Regions from separate parts of the Rahnella aquatilis CIP 78.65 genome, predicted to be linked through region 2. Evidence: predicted binding sites of a transcription regulator. Region 2 holds the regulator's gene; the other holds the start of a gene.

Region 1 (8,069 bases), 1.0 Mb from region 2:
ATCTTCACTGGCACCGATACCGAATGAGTCTAACACCATGATAAATGTACGTTTCATTTTGCTCTCCTGCGAATGGTTACGCATTGGGTCACGCGGAACTGCCGCGCACCTGATCAATCTTAAATGGGGGTGTTATGGCCTGAAATCAAGCGTTACCGCCGATCCGGCGGTAAACCACCGGCGTGCTTTCCGGCGCGTTGTCGCTCAGGACAATGGCCGCACGCACTTCCTGCGCCGCCTGCTGCCAGGCCGCTTCACTGTTCGCGTGGATCATCGCCAGTGGCTGACGGGTATCCACCTGCTGGCCCAGTTGCGCCATGTGAGTCAGACCGACGCTGTAGTCGATAGCATCGCTGGCGCGGCGACGTCCGCCACCCAGTGAAACCACAGCCATGCCCAGTGCACGGGTGTCCATCGCGCTGACAATCCCGTTGCCTTCGGCGTAAACCGGTTTGCTCAGCGTAGCCTGCTGCAGATAACGATCGTAATTCTCGATGAAATCGGTCGGGCCTTTCTGGGCGGCAATCATGCGGCCAAACACTTCTGCGGCTTTGCCGTTATCCAGCACGGCCTGCAACTGGCGGCGGGCATCGGCGTCATCTTTAGCCAGTCCGCCGGACAGCAGCATTTCAACACACAGCGCCATTGTCACTTCCAGCAGACGCGGATTACGGTATTCGCCGGTCAGGAAGCGCACGGCTTCACGCACTTCCACCGCATTCCCTGCGCTGGATGCCAGCACCTGATTCATGTCGGTCAGCAGCGCGGTGGTTTTACAACCTGCACCATTCGCCACATCGACAATCGCCTGCGCCAGATCTTCTGACAGCGAGTAAGTCGGCATGAATGCGCCGGAACCGACCTTGACGTCCATCACTAATGCATCCAGGCCTTCGGCCAGCTTTTTAGCGAGAATCGAAGCGGTGATCAGCGGAATAGAATCGACGGTTGCGGTGATATCACGTGTCGCATAGAAACGTTTATCCGCCGGTGCCAGCGAGCTGGTCTGGCCGATAATTGCCACGCCGACATCCTGAATGATGCTGCGAAAACGGCTGTCATCCGGGAAAATATCAAAGCCCGGGATAGCTTCAAGTTTATCGAGCGTACCGCCGGTATGGCCGAGGCCACGGCCGGAAATCATCGGGACATAACCGCCGCATGCCGCCACCATCGGGCCAAGCATCAGTGAGGTCACGTCACCCACGCCACCGGTAGAATGTTTATCTACAACCGGACCGTTCAGGCTGAGGCTTTTCCAGTCGAGCACGGTCCCTGAATCACGCATCGCCATGGTCAGCGAAACACGTTCATTCATGGTCATGTCATTGAAATAAATGGTCATTGCCAGCGCGGCAATCTGGCCTTCTGAAACCTGACTGTCACGAATGCCATTAATGAAGAAACGAATTTCCTCGTCACTTAAAGGCTGACCGTCACGTTTTTTACGAATAATTTCTTGTGCGAGAAACAAGGTATCCCCCTGCCTGAGCTGAACGCTAAAGGTGGATGCGGATACCGGACGCTGTAAAACAGCGTCACGGCATCGGCATAACAACAGTGATTAGTAGCTGCTGGTGGCTTTCTGGCCAGCATGACCGAGAGTGGTGAGCAGGCTTGCCAGCAGGCTGGATGCGCCGAAACGAAAATGACGTGCGTCAGCCCATTCGCGACCCAGCAGGCGATCAGCCAGCGCCAGATATTGTGCGGCGTCTTCTGCGGTTTTCACGCCACCGGCCGGTTTGAAACCGACGGTTTTGCCCACGCCCATATCTGCAATCACGCTCATCATCAGCTCAGCGCTGTGCAGCGTGGCGTTTTCAGGCACTTTACCTGTGGAGGTTTTGATGAAGTCAGCCCCGGCTTTAATCGCAATTTCAGACGCTTTACGGATCAGTGCATCTTGCTTAAGTTCACCGGTTTCGATGATCACTTTCAGCAAAACGTTGGCGGCAGCACAGGCTTCTTTGCACTGTTTCACCATCTCAAAACCAATTTGCTCGTTACCGGCAATCAGCGCGCGGTACGGGAATACCACGTCCACTTCATCGGCACCGTAAGCAATGGCCGCGCGGGTTTCTGCCAGCGCAATCTCAAGATCGTCATTGCCGTGCGGGAAGTTGGTCACGGTCGCAATGCGGATGTCCGGCGTACCTTGCTCACGCAGGGTTTTGCGGGCCACAGGGATAAAACGAGGATAAATACAGACTGCAGCAGTATTACCTGCCGGGCTTTTCGCCTGGTGACAAAGCGCGATCACTTTCGCATCAGTGTCGTCTTCGTTCAGGGTGGTTAAATCCATCAGGTTCAGCGCACGTTGCGCTGCGGCGGTTAAATCGGTCATATAACTCTCCAACAATTTTCAATTCCAGCGACCGGCCAGAACTGAGCATACAGTCATGAATTTTTTCCCGCGGTTAACGCCGGGAAAAGAATTCTGCACGGTTGGCGAGCGGACTTGGTTCCTTGAAGATAGCGTGCGTAAGCGGCGTGTAATGGCTTACGCGGCAACTGAGATCCTTCTCACCGCGCTTGGATTGGCTGACGCCAATTCATTGTGACTATTTGAACACGTCACATCAGGTTCCTGTGTGCAGTATTTCACACAAAATGAAAACCGTTTGCAACGTTGCTTAGAAAAATGAGATTAAAATCACACTTTCTGGCCTTTATGCTCAGTATTCGACCCTTATAAGAGTGTATACCCGAATCATGACAAACGGAGTTCGGGTGCTTACACTGCGATCACCCACCGGTGATCTTGTGAGTAATGTTATAATAATAACATTATAAAGAGAAATGAAATCGGGATAAGACCAAAACCCTTTTTGAAAAGGCTTAAAAACGCCATGTTAAATGTTATTTAAATCACAAAAGTAAGTTTATGACGGTTTACAGCAAAGGGAGATTAAAGATGCGGCGGGTATTATCGAGCAACGCGTCGGCAATCTGTTCCGGCGTTTCACTGCGCAGGCTGCACAAAATATCGAACACAGTCGCCGCCCGTTCCGGGCGATTAGGCTGGCCCTGAAAACCTTGCAGAGGCATATCCGGCGCATCGGTTTCCAGCAGCAAAGAGGAAAGGGGTAATTCTGCCATCACATGACGGGTTTTCTGCGCGCGCTCATAGCTGATGGTGCCGCCCACGCCTATCGCAAAACCCAGTTTGATAAACGCCTGGGCCTGAGAAAGACTGCCTGCAAACCCGTGAACGACTCCGGTTGCCGGCAGTTTTGCCTGACGCAGCATCGCCGCCAGCTGATCGTGGCTGCGCCGTGAATGCAGGATCACCGGTAGCGTTTCACGTTTTGCCAGTGCGAACTGCGCTTTCAGCAACCGTTGTTGTTGCTCAAATAGCGGCTCTTCCATGTATAAATCCAGACCGATTTCCCCGACTGCCACCAGATACGGATCCCGCTGGCTGAGCAGCGAATCCAGTAATTCCACGCAACTGTCTGTATGTTCTGCAATATAAAGGGGATGCAACCCCAGTGCGGCGTGCAATGGCGGGAATTTTTTTGCCAGCGAGAGAATGCCGCGAAAACGTTCAGACGTGACGGCAGGAACAATAATCTGCCGCACGCCAGCCTGTCCGGCGAGGCGCAGACTTTCGGTTTCCGCCCCTGTAAACGGTGGAAAATCGAAATGGCAGTGCGTATCGATGAAGGTGTAACTCACAACTTATCCCCCTCACTGGACGGGTAATTCTCAGATAATGCGGGACTTTCCGGCGGTGGCATGTCTGAAGAGGAACGTGGCGGTGGCGACGAACTGACTACGCTGTCTTTAAACGCAGCCGGGCGAACCACACCCCCGTCGGCGACCATGTCCGTCAGCACTGCGGGATCGAGAATAATTTGTTCCACCGTGCTGGCAGAGGCCGCCAATGGGATCACATTCTCAGGCTCGTCCTGCGGCACAATGATCCGCTGCGGACGTCGCGTCACGCGCGGTTCGATCAGCGGATAAGGACGCTCGTTTTCACGCGGCAACAGCCAGTGCGCGGCGGCAGACAGAAAATACCGTCCGCAGCGGCGGCCAAGATGATAGTCCTGATTTAGCGCAGGCAGACGGCTGCCGAGCGCATGGCTGGCCAGCGGTTTTGGGGGGAAAATTTCGAAAATACGCACATCATCCGGCGGATTCTCAATAAATTGCTGAATGCGGTGATAGCTTTCTTCGTGATGCTGCATCATGCGCACCAGTTGTTGCAGGCTGCTTTCGCTCAGCCATTGCTCCATCCGCTTCATCCATTGCGGCGTATAGAACATCGCCGAAGGCACGGTACGGATGACCACAATGGTATCTGCACCACGGCGGTATGCTTCTTCAACAGGGATCGCATCGCTGATGCCGCCGTCCTGATAGCTGATGCCATCCAGATCCACGCCCAGGCGGTAAAAACCCGGAATAGCGCTGGAAGCTTTGATCACCGGCAGCCAGTTTTCCCGCGTCGGTGAAAAATAACTGGCGGTGTAGTCATCGCTGCGGCAGGCACACATCAGGAATTCACGGCCATTGATGAGCAGTTTTTCTGCGCTTTCCATCGCCAGCGGCATGTTTTTGGCGGTTTCTTCGACCAGCCAGTCGAGATCGATAAGATGTCCGCCACGCACAAACCGCAGCGGGTTAAAAAAATCAGGACTGGTGGTATAGCGGGTGATTACCCGTCGCGCATAACCGGGCTGCCCGCAGACAAAAGCAGAGAGATTTTGCGCCCCCGCAGAGGTGCCCAGATATAAATCAAAGGGATTGAAACGCGCGCGCTGAAACTCATCCAGCACACCGGCCGTAAAAATGCCTCTCTGCCCCCCGCCTTCGCACACCAGGGCAATCTTCCCCGGCGTATAGGGTTTGTACGCCAGCGGTTCTATATTCCCCAGCGTGACAGGTATTCTGTATCCCAACGCATCGTCCTCACGCAAATGGCCCCAAGCGGTGGCCTTCATTTCTGAGCATACCTCGTCTTCCTGCTTTGCGTGGATTTCTTGCCAAAATCGGGCGACAAAATCGTTACGTCCTGTTAACGGCCAGATTGCATACATAAAAGAATCGCCCCCTTCAGTGAAGGGGGCGATGTCATTAATTAACACATTTTGGCATCACGAATGTGATGCGGTCAGAGCCGCTTACGACCGGTAAACAAGCTGACCAGAAACAGAATAATACCGACTACGAAGACGATTTTTGCAGCCCAGGCAGCTGTACCCGCCAAACCACCGAAACCGAGAGCCGCCGCGATCAACGCGATGATTAGAAAAATAATGCCCCAACGAAACATAAGCTTCTCCTTTACCCTATTTTCACTTTGCCATTTTAAAAGGTTGTGCCCCGCTTCAGGCCGGACTCACTGTGACGTATTTGCCTTCATACGCTTTATTAACCGGCAGCAAGCCGGTAAGAAAAAATGATTACTTAATAAAGGTAGTCGAAAAATGAAAGTGTTAGCGTTTCCGACACGATATTTTTTCTGACTGCAGGCAAATCTCGCCCATCCCGTATCTTCTGCGGTCACATAAATATAGTTATGCGTTATTCAGAAAATGCAGCGCCCTGCCGGTGGAAAGGCGCCACGTACAACGGATATAGCAGATGATCGTTACGGTGCGACTTTCAGGTCATTTTTGACGCTTTTCACGCCATCAACGGTTTTCGCAACGCTTTCAGCACGGTCAGACTGTGCCTGATCTTTTACTGCACCGGAGAGCTGTACCACGCCGTCGGTAGTTTCGACTTTCACGTTACGTGATGGGACGATGTCATCCGCCAGCAATTTGGCTTTTACAGAAGCCGTGGTCGCGCTGTCACCGGCATAGCCTTTGACGCTTTGATCTTTGCTGTCTTTGGTATGCAATTTGTCGCTGACGGATTTAACCCCTTCAACTTTGGTTGCTGCGGCAACAGCCTGCTCGGCTTCAGCCTGCGAACCGACAAAGCCGCTCAGCGTGACCACGCCGGAATTCGTGGTGACAGAAATGTCGCTGCTTTTAATGGCTTTATCATCTACCAGAGCACTTTTCACTTTTGCCGTGATGGCGCTGTCGCCCATGTAGTTATCAACTTTCTTCATGGAACTATCGATTTTTGCACCTGCGCTATCTGTAGTAGTCGTTGCTGCCAGCGCGCTACCGCTCATCAGTGCGGTACCCAGAACTACGGCCATCATTGAATAGGCAAATTTAGAATTTTTCATCGATTTCTTCCTTTCGGTTTATGAGCCTTAATTACGGCTCTGCACGCCACATTCTTGGTGACGCCTTCTAACAAATTGTATTGCTGCTGTTTTTACTTTCCTTGTAGCAGAGTACATCGTTTTATTCTGGCTTTTAATCGCCATTCGACATAACTCTCTGTTACGTGATATCAAAGCAGTGCTTTAAGCCACTCCGTCCTGAACACACATTTAATATAGTCAAGAATGTCCAGATTAGTAGGGAGATCGTCGAATATGGCCTCTAATGCAGACAAGTCCGAAGGTTTACGCCAAAATTTGCGCAAAATATCGGCACATTGATCACAAAAAATAAGATCGGGGAAGACATCAGATAAAAAAATGGCTCCCTTCACAGGAGCCATTTGAGAATTATTGCGTTAAAAATCAGTCTTCAGTTATGGAATTACTGTTTATCCCACGCATCCTGCCAGTTCGTGCCGGTCGCAGGTGCATATGCCCAGGCCGCCTGACTACACCAACCGGAGTACGGGAAAGGCTTGCATTGATAGATACCACCATCACTGCCTAAGACCCTGGTGCCCGCTACGTATTTTTCGCTGCTTTGCGGATAAACATATTCATAATCCCCTGCCGCAGTTTTGGCTTTCACCAGAATGGTGGTGGTGGCGGTGTCCGCTAAACCGGTGTTATCGGTGACGGTCACGTCGACAGTGAAGCGCGTATCGACGGTCACATCCGGTGCGGTGATCACTTCCGTATTGGACGCCGCTCCCTGAGCCGGTGCCACTGGCAATCCTGCCGGATTCGTCCACTGATAATGTAAGTCAGCCGGCAGCGAATCAGGATCGGTGACTTTTGCTGTCAGGGTCAGCGATTCGCCAGAATTTACGGTATACGTAGGGTCGATTGATATTGAGGGTGCAACGGGTTTAGACGCATCAATCACATTCACACTGGTTTGCGCTGTGGTGCTGCCTTCGCCGTCACTTACGGTCAGCGAGAAGGTATATACCGCATTGGTCACCGGTTGCGCCACGTTGAATGTCGCTTTTGCCGAGTCGCTGTTTTGCAGCGTCACTGCCGGCCCGGAAACTTGCTTCCACTGATACGTCAGGGTATCGCCTTCTTTATCCGTGCTGGCTGAACCGTCGAGCGTGATGACGGAGGTTCCGCTGACTTGCTGAGCAATACCGGCATTAGCCACCGGCGGCGTATTGGTTTCTACCGGCGCCGGTGAACCGCTGGTGATTGGCGCAAAGATTTGACTGTAAGCGTACATCGGAGCCTGTTCCGGCGTCATACCACTGTGTTCCGCCGAAACTTGCCCTGAAATACCCGGCTGGTCACGGGCCACAGACCACGCACCGATCATACCCAGGCCATAATCTTTCGCCTGCTGGTAGACCAGACGTGCATCGGAAAGATAGAACACTTCACCCTGCACATCGTTATAGCCAATCATCGGCGTTGTTCCCAGCATGGCGTAAACCTGTGCGGCACTCTTCTCAGGGTATAAACCTTTCACCTGAGTGAACAGATTATCAATGGCGGACGTAGCACATTTACCGTGAATATTCTGACCTTCAGTGTTGGCCGACTGACATTGAGCGTTGCCGTAATCCATCGCCATCACGTTAATCCCGGTCAGCACGACGCCCTGATCTTTGGCATCCTGCAACACTTCCATCCCTTCGTGAGTTAAACCGGTTGGCAGAACGGGCAGGGTATACCAGATACCGATGTGACGGCCTTCGGCAGCCCAGCGATCCTGCACTAATTTGACAGCAGCATTACGGCGCTGAACAGATTCTTTATCAGCCAGCCAGTTGCCTTCGATATCGAAGTCAAGCACCTGCAGGTTCAGGTTTTCGACAATGTCATAATAATGCTGTTG
Region 2 (8,069 bases):
TCGCTTTTTCACTGCGCGCTGTCGCAGGCACGACGGACATGTTCTGACGCATCAGTGTGTGGCGCAAATCCAGGTGCTTCGCACTGCCTTCTCTCGGTCTTCGAGCCGATGGTCTCGAAGCCGCTCCGTTCAGCTGAATTTTGAGCACGCCAATCAACTTATTTAAAAGATAAAAGACAATCTGCCGTTGAATTTGAGATCCTGCGGGCGATTCAGAAATCTTGCCGAACGGAGCGGCCTGAAGACCCAGGGCTTCAGGACCGAGAGAGGGAACCGCAACGCGGCAAGATTTCCAGCCTGTCGCTGCGGTTGCTGAAACATAGCCAGCGAGCGGAGCGCGTGTTGAAAAAGCGAGGGGAAATCCAAAAGGGGAAAAGCACTTTCCCATTTTGGGCGGTTTCGGCGCTGCGCGTTAAGTGATCCCCGTACTTGAGAAACCGAAACTTTCTCAATCCGTTTTAAGCCGTCAGTGCGCGGCATCCGCACTTGAGAAACCGAAATAGCTCCGGCCAATTTTTAATTCGGAGATTTAAAGGGCAATCCCCTTCACGTTCACGCCCGCCGCGTCAGCCAGATACCATGATGTGGCCTCTGCTTCCACGCCAGTGACGAAATGGTATGCATCACGCTGAGATGCGAAATCACGCGCCGCAGATGGCGTTCCATTTCGGTCAGCGGCATATCGGGGTGAAGTTCCGGTGCATTAAACAGATTGTTCTCGCTGCCCGGCCCGTCGTAGAGCAGCCGTTGCTGACAGCTTTGCAGCGCGATTTCGCAGGTCTGTAAATATTCCGTCGCCAGTTTTTCCGGCAGCATGTAATGCTCGCGGGCAAGGATCGTCATCGCGTTGATATGCTCGACCACAAACTGGCTGTGCGTCACCCATAAACGCATGTCCGCCAGATAATGCGAGTTAAACCCCGGTTCCTGCATCGCCTGGTTGAGCGAGGTAAACAGCTTATTGTGTGCCTGATTGACCTGCATACGGGTGTACGCCAGCCTGGCGGTGTCGGGATTTTCCTCAAGCAGCAGGCGGATAGCGTTCTGATAGGTTTCCAGCGCCTGGTGCGCATTCTGGCGCAGCAAACCGCTTTGCCATTGTGGCCACAGCCAGATAGTGCCACCGAATGCCAGTGCGCAGCCGATCAGCGTATCCACCAGCCGCGGTACCAGAAAATGCACGCCATTCATCGCCAGCAACTGCAGGGTATACACTGCCGTCACCGTCATGCCGACCATCGCCAGCCCGTAGTTTTTGCGTAAAACCGTATAGGACAACAGCGTGATCAGCAGCATGTACAGCAACGTGGTGCCTTCCGGCAACTCCAGTTTTAACAACCCTGAGGCAATCAGTAATCCGGCCAATGTGCCCAGCGCACGGTGCTGGATCCGCACGCGCGTGGCGTTATAGCCGTTCTGGCTGACCAGCATAATAGTCAGCAAAATCCAGTACGGTTTGGGCAGATTGAAAAACAGCCCCAGACTGCTGCCAATCGCCAGAATAATGCCCAGACGCGCGGCATTGCGCAGGGCCACGGATTTGAATGAGAGATAACTTTTCAGCGCAGGCCAGAAGGGCAGACGCGGCTGAGTGTTCATCAGATCGCGCCGGTACAACGGGCGCTGGGTGCGCAGCAGACGCGCGATACGGCTGAAATGGTAATAACAAAACTGGCCGACCGGATTGTCCGGGTTACGCGCGGCGATTTTCTCCAGCGCGGTCAGCTCATTGGCCATCGTAAAGCGCTCGGATAAGCGATGATAAAGGATATCGTCGGCAATCACCCGCAGACGGGCGGAAATCACCTGCGCATTGCGACGGATAACCGCTTCGGCATGGCTTTCCTCGACCAGTTTCTGTACTTCCTCCGGCTGATGGAGGCTGACGGTAATGTGCTCCTGCAAATCGAGTGCGACCTGAAAACGCTGAAACAGCCGCTTATGGTGATGATGATGTCCGTGCTGGGGCAACATGTGCAGTTGCTGATAAAGCAGGGCAATCAGGTCGATAACCTGCTGCTGGCGGGTCAGCAACGGCGGCAAAGCGGTTTCGGGATCGGTATGTTGCGTCAGCAGGCTGTACTTGGCTTCGAAATAATCCGCGAGTTGCAGATAGAGCTGGCTGAGCGTTTCGCGCATCGGTTGTTCTTTCGAAATACGAAACCACGCCCAGTTAAACAATCCGTACCAGGCGGTGCCGGCAGCGAACAGCACCGGGGCCTGCCACATCGGGCGCACGCCCACCATGCTCAGCGTGAAGATAGTTGCCACCAGCGCGCCGGGTAACAGACGCGCATGCAGCGGGCTGATTTCACCGGTGACACCGAGCAGTAACGCCAGCGACAGCATAATGAGCGGCAGCGGAACGTGCCAGTTTTCCAGCATCAGTTGCAGCAGAATACTGCTCACGGCAAAGAGTGAACCGCCGACGAGCAGGCGTTTGAAAAAGCGTTTGTGCGGAGTATCCAGACCGGCGATGTTGCAACAGGCCGGACAGAGAGAAAACAGCAGCCCCATTTGCAGATTGCCGAACAACCAGCAAATGCTGACAGGCAGGCACAACACCAGCGTCTGGCGCAGCGCGTAGTTCACTTCAGGATGGTAAAACAGTCTTCGCCATAGCGTCATGGGTAAAGCTTAGCCCATAAAAAAGGCGCGACAGTGTTCTGCCGCGCCAATTTTTGAGGGATTAACGTGTGCCGTAAACGACAATCGTTTTACCGTGTGCGGAGATCAGACTCTGATCTTCCAGCATTTTGAGGATTCGTCCGACTGTTTCACGTGAACAACCGACGATTTGGCCAATTTCCTGACGGGTAATCTTGATTTGCATCCCGTCCGGATGGGTCATTGCATCAGGCTGTTTAGCCAGATTAAGCAAGGTTTGAGCGATACGACCGGTTACGTCGAGGAAGGCAAGGTTGCCGACTTTCTCTGACGTCACTTGCAGACGGTTGGCCATCTGCGCGGAGAGGCGCATCAGAATATCCGGGTTAACCTGAATCAGCTGGCGGAATTTTTTATAAGAAATTTCAGCCACTTCACAGGCAGTTTTAGCACGTACCCAGGCACTGCGTTCCTGACCTTCTTCGAAGAGTCCCAGCTCGCCGATGAAGTCACCTTGGTTAAGGTAGGACAGTATCATTTCCTTGCCTTCTTCATCTTTAATCAGGACAGCAACTGACCCTTTCACGATGTAGTAAAGCGTTTCGGCTTTTTCACCCTGGTGAATCAGCGTACTTTTAGAAGGATACTTATGTATATGACAGTGAGACAGGAACCATTCAAGAGTCGGGTCTGTTTGTGGCTTGCCGAGAACCATTTGCTATTATCCTCTGTTGTTATCGCTGCCCAAAATCACAGGGCTCAGAGTTCCCTGTACGGCACTTCAAAATCCAAAGCGCCCTTTCAGCATATAACTCCCCAGAAATGCTGCAAGCGGATGTCGGAGTGCAACAGCCTGTTTATTGCTGTTATCACCGTGGGTTCTGTTCTTAAACCGCAAAAACCGTCACCGCAATTTACTGGAAAGTATGTTTCGGCTTTGTTTGTAGCACAGGTTTGAGATGCTGTCTTCTGTTGTCTCGCTTCAGCATGATGGCGATCGGGTTACGTTGCCAGATTTTAGGTGAAAGGGTACTCTGAGAGCAGATTTCGATAAGTTTATTCACCGGGAGAATAGTTCATGCATGCACGTGTCAAATGGGTTGAAGGGCTGACATTTTTAGGTGAGTCTGCATCGGGTCATCAGATTTCAATGGATGGCAATGCGGGTGATAAAGCCCCAAGCCCGATGGAAATGTTACTGATGTCCGCAGGCGGTTGCAGCGCAATCGATGTGGTATCAATTTTACAAAAAGGCCGTAATGACGTGCGTGATTGTGAAGTGAAGCTGACCTCACAACGCCGCGAAGAAGCGCCGCGCCTGTTCACGCACATTAATCTGCATTTTATCGTCACCGGGAAGGACCTGACCGATAAGATTGTCGAACGTGCGGTCAGCCTGTCTGCCGAAAAATACTGTTCTGTGTCTCTGATGCTGGGTAAAGCGGCCACCATCACCCACAGCTTTGAAGTGATTGCAGCCGAATAAAGTTTACTCGATCTTCTTGCCTTCCATCAGGCGTTGCACCAGCGGCGCCATGATCAGCTCCATCGCCAGCCCCATTTTGCCGCCCGGCACCACCAGCGTTTTGATGTGCGAGATAAACGACCCCTGTAACATCGCCAGCAGATACGGGAAATCGATGTCGTCCAGCCCCTGGAAGTGGATCACCACAAAGCTTTCATCCAGCGACGGAATGGCTTTTGCTGCGAACGGGTTTGAAGTGTCGATAGTTGGCACGCGCTGGAAGTTGATGTGCGTGCGGGAAAACTGCGGCGTAATATAGCTGATGTAGTCATCCATCGAACGCACGACGGAATCCATCACCGCTTCACGGGAATGCCCGCGCTCGCCGGTATCGCGCACCAGTTTCTGGATCCACTCCAGGTTAACGATGGGCACTACGCCGACCAGCAAATCGACCTGTGCGGCGACGTCAATTTTGTCTGCCACTACGCCGCCATGCAGACCTTCATAGAACAAAATGTCTGTCGGTTCCGGCAATGCCTGCCACGGCGTAAAGGTACCCGGCACCTGATTGTAGGGAACGGCTTCGTCATAAGTATGCAGATACTTACGTGAACGACCCGTGCCGGTTTCTCCGTATTCGATAAAGCTTTTTTCCAGTAAACCAAAGTCATTGGCTTCCGGTCCGAAATAGCTGATATGACGGCCGAGATCGCGCGCTTTGCGTATTGCCGCATCCATTTCAGGACGAGTGAAATGATGAAAACTGTCGCCTTCCAGTTCCGCCGCGCGCAAACCAAGCTGCTGAAATATTTTACGAAATGCCACGCTGGTGGTTGTGGTGCCGGCACCGCTCGAACCGGTCACGGCAATAACAGGATGTTTGGCTGACATAATGCGCTGTTCTCCATAAAGGTGATGCAGGCAGGCGAGACGCGGTCTTTTCTGTGGTCGAAGATCTGGCGTCAAGGCTGCGCATAATTAAGCCTATTGTTACCATATTTATTCGCGAAGCCAAAGAGGGCATCACTATTCTAAACCCGCCAGCAACGGTTGGATCAGCGGGTCTTTCTGGTGGAACAGAGAAACAATGTCATGCAGCGCCTTGCCTGTGTACTCCTTTTTCCACGCCAGACTGAGCGGGGAAGGGGCGCGCGGATAGCGGATTTGCCGGGCGATCAGCTCGCCGCTGTCGAGATACGGCTGGCACAGATGGCGCGGCAGAAAACCGATACCCATTCCCTTCAGGTGACAGGCCAGTTTAGTCGCCACATCTGCCACGATGATCTGCCGTTGCCCGGTCAGCAACCAGGCCACCCGCTTGTTCAGATGGCGCGAGGTGTCTTCCACATTGATGGCAATGTACTGACGCAATACCGCTTCTTCCAGCATGCCAGTGATGTGCTGCAACGGATGAAAGGGCGCATGAACAAAAACCCAGTCCACTTCACCCAGCGGCAGCAGATTCACGGCGTTAGAAAGGGATTCGGTACCGGTCACGCCAATCGCCAGCTGAAAATCTTCGTACAGCAGCGTATCCCATACCCCCATGTAAATCTGCCGTGTGAAAGTGAACTGCGTGAACGGGTAGCGCTGCGTCAGAGAGCTTAATAACGCTGCCAGAGCTTCAGGGCAGTACATCAGATTGTTCACCACCACATTCAGCTGGCGCTCAATGCCGTCGTTAATCTGCTGCAATTCGGCCGGTACACCCTCCAGCCAGGTTAGCCACTGGCGACATCGTTCAAGCAGGTGCTGTCCGGCGGGCGTCAGCGACACCGTGCGGGTCGTGCGGTTGAGCAATAACGTCCCGGTACTGTCTTCCAGCATCTTAATTCGATAGCTGATGGTCGCAGGCGTTTTATGCAGCATCTCTGCCGCGCGGGAAAAGCTGCCTGTTTGTGCGACGTGCATAAAGGTTTTAATCGACTCCTCATCCAGCATAGGTCACCCGAAGTAATGTTAATGCATTGAATGAAAAAGATTTTATAGATTTAACCGGATGAGAATTGTGGACTTCATCAATTTTATGGAATCTTTTTCCATATTTATATTGAGCAAGTTGGAAAAAGTTTCTACAGTAATTGCATTGAGGATAAATCCGCCAATCTGGCGGGCTTATCTCACCGGTTTTATTTTAAATGCAGGGATGAATGCCATGGAACTTCCGGTTTACCCGCTGACCCAGGCGGCCTTCGCGGCTTACGGTGATGTGATTGAGACGACAGGTCGCGATTTTTTTCATATCAACGACGGCAAGGTTGAGCGGTACCACGATCTGACCAACGTGGAAATCCTCGGGCAGGATCGCCCGCTGGTCAGCATCAACCGCGCCCAGCCAGCACCGTTGCCCATTGTGGTGACGCAACTCGAAAAACACCCGCTCGGTTCACAGGCGTTTGTGCCGATGCAGGGCGAGCGCTTTATCGTGATTGTTGCGGCAGGGGGCGAGACGCCGGATATCTCCACGCTGAAAGCCTTTATCACCAACGGCCTGCAGGGCGTGAATTATCACCGGAATGTCTGGCACCATCCGCTGTTTGCGTTTGAGACGGTGACGAATTTTCTCACCGTCGATCGTGGCGGCGCAGACAACTGTGATATCAGTCAGTTACCTCAGGGCTATCAGCTTATTTTACCCGTTGCAGCGGGATTAAAGTCGTGACGCTATAAAGCATCTTGCATAAGATACAAGCATCTGAAAACAAGCGAAACGCGGGCGCTCAGCGCCTGATGCTGGAGAAATGTGAGATGGCCGAAGTAAAAAAACGGGGGCGTCCTAGCCAGCCTGGTTCTGGTTCGCAAAAGGGCGCTCAGGCCTTAGAACGCGGCATTGCGGTGTTGAATTATCTGGCGCAGTCCGGCGGCAGTTCTTCTGTCAGCAACATTGCAGAGAATTTATCGCTGCCCCTTTCCACCACTTTTCGACTGCTGAAAGTGCTGGAAGAGGCCGATTTTGTTTATCAGGATGCGCAACTGAGCTGGTGGCACATCGGCTTACAGGCGTTTACGGTCGGATCGTCTTATATCCATAACCGGGATGTATTGTCAGTCGCCGCGCCTTATATGCAGCGCCTGATGTTGTTGTCGGGCGAAACGGCCAATCTGGCGATCCGCAACGGTTTCGAAGCGGTACTGATCGGCCAGCGGGAATGCCAGTCGATGGTGCGGATGTGCGCGCCACTTGGCAGCCGTCTGCCACTGCATGCCTCCGGGGCCGGGAAAGCGTTGCTGTATTCGCTGGATGACGAGGCGCTGATGAGCCTGATGATGCAGGCGGGGTTGAAGAACTTTACGACGCACACGCTGGATAATCTGAATGCGTTGAAAAAGGATCTGCAACACGCGCGTCAGCAGGGTTTTGCACAGGACAGCGAAGAGCATGTGACAGGGCTGAACTGCCTGGCCTCGGCGATTTTTGACAGCAATAACAATGCGGTGGCGGCGATTTCGATCTCCGGCCCCAGCTCCCGCTTAACGACGGAGCGTTTTACCGATTTAGGCGAACTGGTGCGGGATACCGCGCGTGACATCAGTCTGGCCCTGGGCCAGCGCCACTAACCGGTTCGTCCTGCGATCCCCGCTCTGTCGTGAGCGGGATTTTTTTCAGTCAAATTAAAGTTGGAAACTTTTTCCGTTATTTTATGCAAAGCGGAATTACCTGAGGATTTAGCTATGGCTCGTATGACAGCTGCACAGGCAGCAATGTATGTGTTGGAAAAAGAAGGGATCACCACCGCGTTTGGTGTACCGGGCGCAGCGATTAACCCGTTTTATAACGCCATGCGTCTGCATGGAAAAATCCGTCATGTGTTAGCCCGTCATGTGGAAGGTGCATCGCATATGGCCGAAGGCTATACCCGTGCGAAAGCCGGGAACATCGGCGTGTGCCTGGGGACGTCTGGCCCGGCGGGTACCGACATGATCACCGCGCTGTATTCCGCCTCGGCGGATTCCATTCCGATCCTGTGCATTACCGGTCAGGCACCGCGCGCCC

What was found. The regulator CRP, encoded in region 2, controls carbon source genes, mostly activating them, when cyclic AMP is high. The targets are predictions, from matches to a motif close to ATGTGANNNNNNTCACAT.
Region 1: the regulator CRP is predicted to act here: its motif matches at 2,590-2,607, upstream of deoC (deoxyribose-phosphate aldolase).

Annotation. Positions count from the first base shown of each region.
Region 1 is NC_016818.1:4,175,439-4,183,507, forward strand. It holds gene deoB (phosphopentomutase) at 1-57, opposite strand, end outside; gene deoA (thymidine phosphorylase) at 146-1,474, opposite strand; gene deoC (deoxyribose-phosphate aldolase) at 1,565-2,344, opposite strand; gene RAHAQ2_RS18885 (TatD family hydrolase) at 2,893-3,678, opposite strand; gene RAHAQ2_RS18890 (patatin-like phospholipase family protein) at 3,675-4,949, opposite strand; gene RAHAQ2_RS25175 (DUF1328 domain-containing protein) at 5,120-5,281, opposite strand; gene osmY (molecular chaperone OsmY) at 5,600-6,193, opposite strand; gene RAHAQ2_RS26150 (PKD domain-containing protein) at 6,618-8,069, opposite strand, start outside.
Region 2 is NC_016818.1:330,738-338,806, forward strand. It holds gene RAHAQ2_RS01460 (YccS/YhfK family putative transporter) at 553-2,628, opposite strand; gene crp (cAMP-activated global transcriptional regulator CRP) at 2,690-3,322, opposite strand; gene RAHAQ2_RS01470 (OsmC family protein) at 3,686-4,093, shown strand; gene RAHAQ2_RS01475 (phosphoribulokinase) at 4,097-4,966, opposite strand; gene allS (HTH-type transcriptional activator AllS) at 5,102-6,016, opposite strand; gene RAHAQ2_RS01485 (ureidoglycolate lyase) at 6,231-6,737, shown strand; gene allR (HTH-type transcriptional repressor AllR) at 6,824-7,633, shown strand; gene gcl (glyoxylate carboligase) at 7,748-8,069, shown strand, end outside.